Regions from separate parts of the Corynebacterium freneyi genome, predicted to be linked through region 2. Evidence: predicted binding sites of a transcription regulator. Region 2 holds the regulator's gene; the other holds the start of a gene.
The links. The regulator LexA, encoded in region 2, represses DNA repair genes until DNA is damaged. The targets are predictions, from matches to a motif close to CGAACANNTGTTCG.

Region 1: CFREN_RS11090 (HNH endonuclease signature motif containing protein) is a predicted target of LexA. The motif match lies at 2,119-2,132, and genes of this name have one in related genera.

What each region holds. Positions count from the first base shown of each region.
Region 1 covers NZ_CP047357.1:2,473,172-2,478,017, reverse strand. The annotation lists gene CFREN_RS11095 (MarR family winged helix-turn-helix transcriptional regulator) at 1-76, opposite strand, end outside; gene CFREN_RS11090 (HNH endonuclease signature motif containing protein) at 306-2,006, opposite strand; gene CFREN_RS11085 (arsenate-mycothiol transferase ArsC) at 2,343-2,759, shown strand; gene CFREN_RS11080 (acyl-CoA thioesterase) at 2,814-3,782, opposite strand; gene CFREN_RS11075 (sterol carrier family protein) at 3,804-4,211, shown strand; gene purF (amidophosphoribosyltransferase) at 4,265-4,846, shown strand, end outside.
Region 2 covers NZ_CP047357.1:1,361,180-1,366,025, reverse strand. The annotation lists gene hrpA (ATP-dependent RNA helicase HrpA) at 1-876, shown strand, start outside; gene nrdR (transcriptional regulator NrdR) at 880-1,329, opposite strand; gene CFREN_RS06190 (hypothetical protein) at 1,432-1,614, opposite strand; gene lexA (transcriptional repressor LexA) at 2,285-2,995, shown strand; gene ptsP (phosphoenolpyruvate--protein phosphotransferase) at 3,074-4,798, opposite strand.

The sequences.
Region 1 (4,846 bases), 1.1 Mb from region 2:
GATACGCGGCGCGAGCGAATCGGCTGCTTGCCCAGACGAGATCGTTCGCCAGTCGGGTCGCATCATCTTTTTGCATAGGGCGACTATATATGTCGCCTATGCATGTGGCGAGAGGGTGGCCCGAGAATCTGGTGGCATCTTCCTGTTGTCATTGGCGTGGGATGTCCTCGAAGCCGGCTGGCTTTGAAGCGCAATGTCCTGGAGGGGTTTTCCTCAGAACTGGCTGCGATGGAAGGGCTGCCCCAGAACGGGTTGTCCTCGAACGGTGTTGTCCTCAGGAGGTGTTGTCCTAGAACGGGGATGCGTCAGAAGGGAATTCCGGGTCGCGGCCCCAGCGGCTTCGGCGGCTGCGGCACGCGGTGGGCATCCACATCAGCCCGACACCACCCAGACCCCTGCTCACGCCTACGCCTGGCCACCCGCGCCGAGACCTGCTGCCGCGACCACAACTCATCATCGACACACGGCCACCCATCATCAGCCGCGACCACCAACCCACCGGCCTGTTGCCGCACATCCGGGTCATCGGAGTTGAGCGGCCCGGCAACGAAATCAGCCAACTCCTCCTCGTACCGTCTGGTTTGACGGGCGTGTGTGCGCAGTGCGGCATCGATATCGGCCTGCTCCATCGCCGCCTGTCTGTCGGCTTCGGCTTTCATCCGCCGCAGATTATCCCCGTGAATCGTCGACGCCCGACGGGTGGCCCGCTGGGAAAACGTCTGTCGGCCGATATGGGCAATCGGCCCGTGGGCCACCGTGGTGGCAAACACGTGTCCGGCATGGTCGATCCATGTCACCGACCCATCGGCATGCATCACCGCGCGCCAATGCTTCGAGGTCTTCAGGTTGTGGTGGCGCTGGCACAAGCACTGCAGATTCCACGTCGCCGTCACCCCCAACCCATAACCACTGCCGCCACCGTCACCGTCACTGGTGGTGTGGGTGGGGTCGTAGTCGATGACATGGTCGATCTGACATCGATGCGCCGGCACATCACACCCCGGGAACCGACACTGACCATCACGGCCGCGTACCCGCGCTTTTTGTGCGTCGGTGGGCACATACCCACCGGTGACCGAGTCCGACGACAACCGAACAGTCGCCGCCCGGGACAGCCACGCCTTGGTCAGGTACTTCGGCAACCAGCCGGCACCATCGAGCCAGACCTGCACATCGGACTCATCAGCAGTGCCGGTGGTGTTGGCGGCGCCGGTAGTGCTGGTGCCGGTGGTGTTGGTGCCGTCGACGTAGACGTTCATCGTCACCGACACCCCCTCACCGCCACCGCGACACAACGCCATAAGAGCATCGGGCAAAGAACACTCGTTGCCGTCGTTGCCGTCGTTGGCCTTCGCGTCCCGGATTGCCCGCACGGTGGCGTCGAACTCGGCGAGGCGGTCTTTGCGCAACACCACGATCAACTGCCCGAAATCACCAGCTCCCTCATTGTCGACCGCGTACGACTCGCCGACAATCGGCCTCGGTTCATCGTCGGGTGGGGTCGACACCGGTTCGATGGCTTCGACGATGCGGCGCAACTCCCGGGCGAAGACCCTCGGTCCGGGCAGGGCCTGGAAGTCCTTCCTCGGACACAGGTAGGCGACGAACTTGTCTTCCACCGCGGCGAGATTGTCGTCGGATACCGCGGCAATGGCCGCGGCAATCGTGGCCAGGCGTTCATGCGGCCACGCCCCCGACCGGCATACGCCCAACACTTTGGGCATGCGGCGCAGCATCACCCCGACGTCGCAGTATCGGGCGGCTTTGCCACGTGACAGTCCCAGGCGCGTGGCCACGCAGGCGAGGTGGGAGTCGACGTCGTCGTCACCATCGGGGGTAACTGCAAGGCAGATGTCGATGTCGACGAGGTTGCGCCGCCGGGCGAGGTTGCTCACCGGCTCATCGCGTTCGGTGGCCCACCGCTTCCGCGCAGGTGGCGGCTCGGTGTCGTGATGATCGTGATCGTGATGGTGGTGGTTGTTGGTTGCGTCATGGTCGAATGCCATGTCGATTCCCCCGGCGCTGGATGCGCGTGTCGAAAGTGCCTGTGTCGCGTGATCGCTGCTGCTGATCTGCCCCGATGCGGTGGCCTTCCCCGGCCCCGCCGTCACCATTCATCATACAAGTGTTCGAGTCGATTCCTTCGAACATTGGGTAACGATTCGGGTTCGTTTCGCCCCACCGTTCACATGTGCATCAGGGCGCATGCGTACCCGCCGCCGTCGTCAAGCAAAACCATCCGGCCAAAAAAGAAACGTTCGACGATCCGCCCCCGCACGTATCCTGGTCGCGACCGCGGCCCCGGCGCCACCCCACGCCCCACCTAAGAAAGCGACGCGACGATGTCCGACAAACCCACCGTCTACTTCCTGTGCAACACCAACGGCGGCAAATCCCAGATGGCCGAAGCCATCATGCGCCTGCGCGCCGACGAAGCCGGCCGCGACATCGACGTGCGCTCCGCCGGCCTCACGCCCGCCTCGACGATCAACGCGGACTCCGCAGCCTCCGTCGCCGAAATCGGGGCCGACATGACCTGCGGCACGCCCACCGCCATCGACGACGCCGTCATGCGCGGCGCCGACCGCGTCATCATCGTCGGCGGCGCGGACATCCCGGCCCGCGACGGCATGAAGACCGACGTCGAACGCTGGGAAGTCGACGAACCCAGCCTCCGCGGCATCGAGGGGGAGGAGCGCATGAACCTCATCCGCGACGACATCGACGGACGCGTCCGGAAGCTCCTCGACGACATGTGACCCCCGGCTCACGGACCACCACGCGGGCCGTCGTCAAGCCAAAAACGCCCGGACCTACTCGCTGTCCCGGGAACCGACCAGCGGCATCGGCTTGTACTTGCTGCGCAGCTCCTTCAACGCCAGATCGTGAGCGTACAGGCGCTTGTCCTCGTCCGTCGTCGGCTGGAAATGCGGCACCGGCTGCGGCTTGAAATCATCGTCGATGGCCACGTACGTCATCGACGAATGCAGCGCCAACTGCAGCCCGCCGCGCCCCTTGCGGGGTTCACCCGAATGGACGTGGACGCTCATGTGCATCGACGTCGTGCCCGTGCGCAGAATACGGGCCCGGACCTCCACCAGGTCGCCGATGTGGATCGGCTTGTAGAACCGAACGCCGCCCGCGTACACCGCGATGGTCTGCCGCCCCGCCCAATTCATGGAGCACGCCGACGCAGCCTCGTCGATCCACTCCATCGCCGTGCCGCCGTGTACGTTGCCGCCCCAGTTGACGTCGGACGGCTTGGCCAGGAAACGCGTCACCAGCTCCGGGGCCGAAGACTCGGAGGTGTACGTCTGCGCGCGCATGGCGGCCTCGATGTCGCGGCGCAGCTCGAAGCGGGACAACGCGGCTTCCCGGGTGCGCTTCTCCTCGTCCGTCTGCGGCTCCCACGGCGGCACCGGGGTCGGCTTCCGGTTTTCGTCCATGGCCACGAAAATGACCAGGCAATCCGCGGCGCGGGTGAACTCGCCCTCGCGGGGGTCGCGCGACAGTACCTCGTTAATGATGTGCATCGACGTGCGGCCGGTGTACGCGATCTTCGACCGGACCTCCACGATGTGGCCGGACGGGATCGGACGGTCGAAGTGGATGTGGCCGAAATACGCGGTCACGCAGTACTGCCCCGACCAGCCGGTCGCGCAGGCGTAGGCCGCCTTGTCGATCCACTGCAGCACGCGGCCGCCGTGGACGCTGTTGGAGCCGGCCATGAGCACGTCCGTGGGGGCGGCGAGGAAACGGAGGGTCACCGAAGACGAAGGCATGACATCCACAATAATGCGGGCATGGCAAAGAAGGTCGACCCGATCGAATTGAGGGCCGCCATGGCGGCGGTGGGGGAGTGGTTGCTTGACGACGGCCAGTCGGCCACGCGCCCGGGGCGGGCGGAGCTGGCCAAGGCCGTTCGGCTGTCCGCCCGGATGCTCGCCGAAGAGGCCCCCGGGCACAGCGTGGAACTGCGCGTGCCCCCGTTCGTGGCGGTTCAGTGCATCGAAGGGCCCCGGCACACCCGAGGCACCCCGCCCAACGTCGTCGAGATGACGCCCCGGACGTGGCTGCGCATCGCCGCCGGCCTGGTCGGATTCGACGAGGCGCGCGAGCGTGAGGGGGAGGAGCCCGGCGAGTCGATGGACGTGTCGGGCACCCGCGCGGGCGAGCTGGCCGCGCATCTGCCCGTGTGCAGGTTGGGGTGAACGGCAAGGGGCGGTTTGGTCTGCGCCCCGGCGGCGCGACTATCCTGGGCGGCGTGGCCGATACCCTGAACTACGGTTCCCCCGTCCCGGCGTCATCCCAGTCACCCGCCTCCCCGCTCGACGATCTCGGGGAGCAGCCGCCCCGCGAAGAGTGCGGAGTGTTCGGCGTCTGGGCGCCCGGCGAGGACGTCTCCAAGCTCACCTATTACGGGCTGTTCGCCCTGCAGCACCGCGGCCAGGAGGCCGCCGGCATCGCGGTGGGAGACGGAGACCAGATCCTCGTCTTCAAGGATCTGGGTCTGGTGTCCCAGGTCTTCGACGAGCAGTCGCTCGACGCGCTGAAGGGGCACATCGCGGTGGGGCACACTCGATACACCACGGCCGGTTCGCCGTCGTGGGAAAACGCCCAGCCCATGTTCCGCATGGCTCCGGACGGCACCGACATCGCCCTGGGGCACAACGGCAATCTGATCAACCACGTCGCGTTGGCGGAGGAGGCCGCGGGGCACGGCCTCGTCGACCTGTCCGGCCACCTGCCCAGCGACTCCGACATCATGTGCGCCCTGCTGGCGCACGAGACCGGGCTGGTCGCCGACGAGCGTCGCGCCGACGACGGCGCCGCGCACACCGGCACG
Region 2 (4,846 bases):
GCGGCCGGTTCGTCCCAGCATGCGGCGGTGAAGGAGTGGACCGCCGACAACCTCGGCGCCGTGCCGGAGACCGTGGAGAACACCGTCGACGGCCAGAAGGTCACCGCCTACCCGACGCTGGTGGCCACCAAGGACGGCGTCGCGGTGAAGGTCGTGCCGACGGAGGCGCAGGCGAAGGCGTCGCTGATGACGGCGACGCTGACGATGCTGCTGCGCGAATGCACCGTGCAGACCACCGCGATGGTCAAGGGACTGCCCTTGCAGCAGCGGGTCGCCGTCGACGCGTGGCCGCATGCCGGGACGGAGGGCCTCGTCGAGGACTGCCGGGTGACCGTCGTGCGCGACCGGATGATCGACGCCGGCGGTCCGGTCCGCGATCCCGCCGAGTACGCGACGCTGCGCGACACGGTGAAGCCGCAGGTGGCGGGGCAGGTTCGTCAGCTCGTCGTGGGCATGGCGAAGATGCTTCCGGCGTATCACCGGGTGGTGTCGCAGTTGGACGAGTGGGATGGCCCGGCGATCGACGACATGCGGTCGCAGCTTGCGTTCATGCTGCCCAAGGGTGCGGTCGCCCGTCACGGGTGGGCGAATCTGCGTCATCTGTCCCGGTACCTGGAGGCGATGGAGATTCGTCTGGCCGACATGGTCCTCGATCCCGACCGTGATGCGGAATTGGAGGACGAGGTCACCGAGGTCAAGGAGTACCTGGAGAAGCGTCTGGCAGCGTTGCCGGAGGGCCGCCGGAAGTCGGCTGCCGTCCGCGACATCGGGTGGATGATTCAGGAGCTGCGCGTCAGTTTGTTCGCCCAGCGTCTGGGCACGGCCCGCACGGTGTCGCCGCAGCGAGTGAAGAAGGCCATCGACAAGTTGCGGTAGGTGCTACGCGTCGCGTTCGCGCAGAGACCGGATTTCGTTTTCGAAATCCTGGGCGGAGCTGAAGGACTTGTACACCGACGCGAACCGCAGGTAGCCGACTTCGTCGAGGTCGCGCAGCGGCTCCAGGATGGCCAGGCCGATGTCGTTGGAATTGACGCGCGGCGTGCCCTTCGAACGCAGCGTTTCCTCGACTTGTTGGGCGAGCAACTTCAACGATGCTTCCGGCACGTCACGGCCCTGGCATGCCCGCCGCACGCCGCGGATGACCTTGTCACGGCTGAAGTCCTCCACGACCCCGTCACGCTTGACGACGACGAGCTGGGAGCGTTCCAGCGTGGTGAATCGTTTACCGCACGACAAACACTCCCGCCGGCGGCGGATGGTCATGCCGTCGTCGATGAGACGCGAGTCGATGACCTTCGTTTGATCATGGTGGCAAAACTGGCAATGCACGCTTCCGAGCATACGGCGTGCACCCTCCTGTACGGCCAACCCCATTTACTCGTCCCCCACTCCGTGGTGACCCCTCCGTGGTACCCCCTCTGTGGCGAGCCCCTACTTCGCGACCCCGCCTGCCACGGGTTCCCCAGCCGTGCTCGACGCCCCGACGTACGTCGGCGTGGGCGGAGTGTCCGGCATGGGCGCCCCCAGGCCGGAAAAGTGGAGCATGAGACCGAACACGGCGCCGATGCCCGCGACGATGGCCATGGACGTGGCGTTGCGGCGCACTCCCTGCACCGGACCCCGGACGACCGAACGGCTACCCCGAACGTGGCCGATGTTCGAAACACCGTGTCCGGGTGCGGGCACCGGTGACGTTCGCCCTGTGTTCGGACGCCGAGAAGCCCCCGGAACGCCACCCGGACGGCCGTTCGACGGGCCACGGGACGTGCGGACCCCCGTTCGATCCGAGCCACCACGACGTCGAACATCGCCGGAAGCTGCGGACCGACGAACGGACGCGCCGACACGAGCCGAAGCGCCGATCGGGCGTTGCCGGACCCACGCGGGCACCCCGTCGCAAAGCTGCTCTTCTCCCCTGGTCAGGGTGTTGATGCGGTAATCTTCGATAAAGGCGGTCATCGGTTGGCTCCTTCCATCCGGCAATCTGCGGGCATCGTAAAAAACGACGCGGATAATCCCTTTCGAACGTGCCGCACGGATGTTCGACTCCGTTCCCGCGTTCGATTTATAGCACCGCCACGGGAGCGCGTCCAGAGATGGGGGCGAAAACTTCGAACAGTTGTGCCACAACGGGTGGTTTTGGTGTAGGGTCGTGTTCGAACGGCGGGCGGGAATGACCGGCGCGACGGACGCCGAACACGACGCCCCCGACACGACGACACCCAGCACGACGACACCGAGCACGACGCGATCGAGCACGACCTGAACCAGTGGGAGTGGACACATGGCCGAGAAGAAGCAGTCGAACAAGACCCAGTTGACGGATCGCCAGAGGCGCATCCTCGAAGTCATCCAGGATGCGGTGTCGCTTCGCGGCTACCCGCCGAGCATCCGCGAAATCGGCGACGCGGTCGGCTTGAACTCGACGTCGTCGGTGGCCTACCAGCTCAAGGAGCTGGAGAAGAAGGGGGCGCTGCGCCGCGATCCCCACAAGCCCCGTGCCGTCGACGTCCGCGATCTGAAGCAGCAGCTGGGCACGCACGCCGGAAAGCCGGGCCCGAAGCCGAAGTCGGCCGACGTCCCCGATGTCCCGGAGGGTGCGACCGCCCCCACCTACGTGCCCATCGTCGGCCAGATCGCCGCCGGCAACCCGATCCTGGCCGAGCAGAACATCGACGAGCACATGGCGCTGCCCGCCGAGCTCGTCGAGTCCGGTGATCTGTACATGCTCCGCGTCGTCGGCGAGTCCATGGTCGACGCGGGCATCCTCGACGGCGACTGGGTGGTCGTGAAGTCCCAGCAGACGGCGAACAACGGCGACTTCATCGCCGCGATGATCGACGGCGACGCCGACAGCGAGGCCACGGTGAAGGAGTGGCACGAAGATCGCTCCGGCACGTGGCTGCTCCCCCACAACGACGCCTTCGAGCCGATCCCCGTCGACGCAGGCGTCACCATTCTCGGTCGCGTCGTCAGCGTCCTGCGCCGCCTCTAGTTCTTCCTCTAGTTCCTCCGGGGCCCGAGCATGAGCTCGGGCCCCGGTTCTTTTTCGCGTGCACGTCCCCCGTTCGCGCTACTCCAGTCGGAGCACCGCGCGCACCGCCGCACGGGCACCGTCGGCATCCGACGCATCCAGGGCGGCGCGGGCGGCGTCCGCGCACTGGGCGGCGGTGACCTCCGCCAACTGGGCACCCACGCCCGGCAGGGCCGTCGCCGCAGCCGACAACGAGGTCACGCCGAGCCCCACGAGCACGCACGCCAGCAACGGATCCGCCGCCGCTTCGCCGCACACGCCCACCGGCGTATCGGAGTCCTTGCCGGAGCGGCACGCCATGTCGATCAGACGCAGCACCGCCGGCTGCCACGGATCCGTGAGGTACGCCAGGTGCGGCGACAGCCGGTCGGCGGCCATGGCGTACTGGGTGAGGTCATTGGTGCCGATGGACACGAAGTCGAGCACCTTCATCAGGTCATGGCTCATCAGGGCCGCGGCGGGAATCTCGATCATCGCACCGGGGGTGAGCCCGCGTCGTCGGCACAGGTCCGCGAACCACTCGGCCTCCTCCAGCGTCGCCACCATCGGAGCCATCACCCACGTGGGCGCATCCCCGCCGCGACCGGCCTTCTCCGCGGCCAACGCGATGGCGTCGAGCTGACGCTCCATCAGCCCCGAGTTCGACCGGGAGATGCGCAGGCCCCGCACGCCCAGCGCCGGATTGTCCTCGTGATCGAGGTTGGCGAACGCCAGCGGCTTGTCGGACCCCGCGTCCAGGGTGCGCAACACGATCTTCGACTCCGGGAACGCCTTGAGCACCGAGGCGTAGATGTCCGCCTGATGCTCCACGGTCGGCTCGGTGGCGGCCGACAGGAAGCACAGCTCGGTGCGGAACAAGCCGATGCCCTCGGCCGCGCCCTCCGCCGCGATGCGCGCCGCGTTGCCGTCGCCGACGTTGGCCAGCAACTGGATATGCTCCCCATCCGCGGTGCGGCCGAGGCCCGACCACGCGGCGATCTTCTCCGCCATCCGCTCGGCCTCGGCGACGGCGGCCCGCGCATCCTCCGGGTCCGGGTTGGCGGTGATGACGCCCTTCGCGCCGTCCACCAGCGTCAACGTCCCCGATTCAATCGCATTCAGCCCCGCCCCGGCGGCCACGGCGCACGGCACCCCGAGCTGACGGGCGATGATCGCCGTGTGCGAGGTCGGCCCGCCGAGACTGGTGACCATGGCGACGAACAGCTCCGGATCCAACGTCGCCGTATCGGCGGGAGACAGGTCGTCGGCAAGCAACACGGACGCCTCCGACACCGCGGGCAGGCCCGGCTCCTCGTCACCGCGCAACTCGGCGATGACGCGGTCGCGGATGTCCTCGAGGTCCGTCGTGCGCTCGGCCATGACGCCGCCTGCGGCCTTGAACATCTCGACGAACTTCTCGATGGCCGACATCGTCGCCGACTCCGCCGCGACGCCCGCCTTGATCTCCTTCACCGCCGCCCGGTGCCACCCGCGGTCCAACGTCAGCTTCGACGTGGCCAACAACACCTCGGAGGCGTTGCCCTCCACCTGCGTCGCCCGCGCGGCAAGACGTTCGGACACCGCCGTCGCCGCCGCCCGGAACCGTTCAATCTCGGCGTCGACGTCCCCGCCGACGATCGCCGCGCCCTCCTGCGGCAGCTCGGGCCGGGGTCGCACCCACACCGCCGGCGCGTAACCCACCCCCGGCACGACGGCGGTGGCCTGCAGCGACACCGACCCGGGCGCGGACGAGGTGGACGAGTTGTCGGAGTCGGGCGAAGACATGGACGGGGACATGATCTCTCCTCGGGACGGCGTGGTTCGTTTCACCCG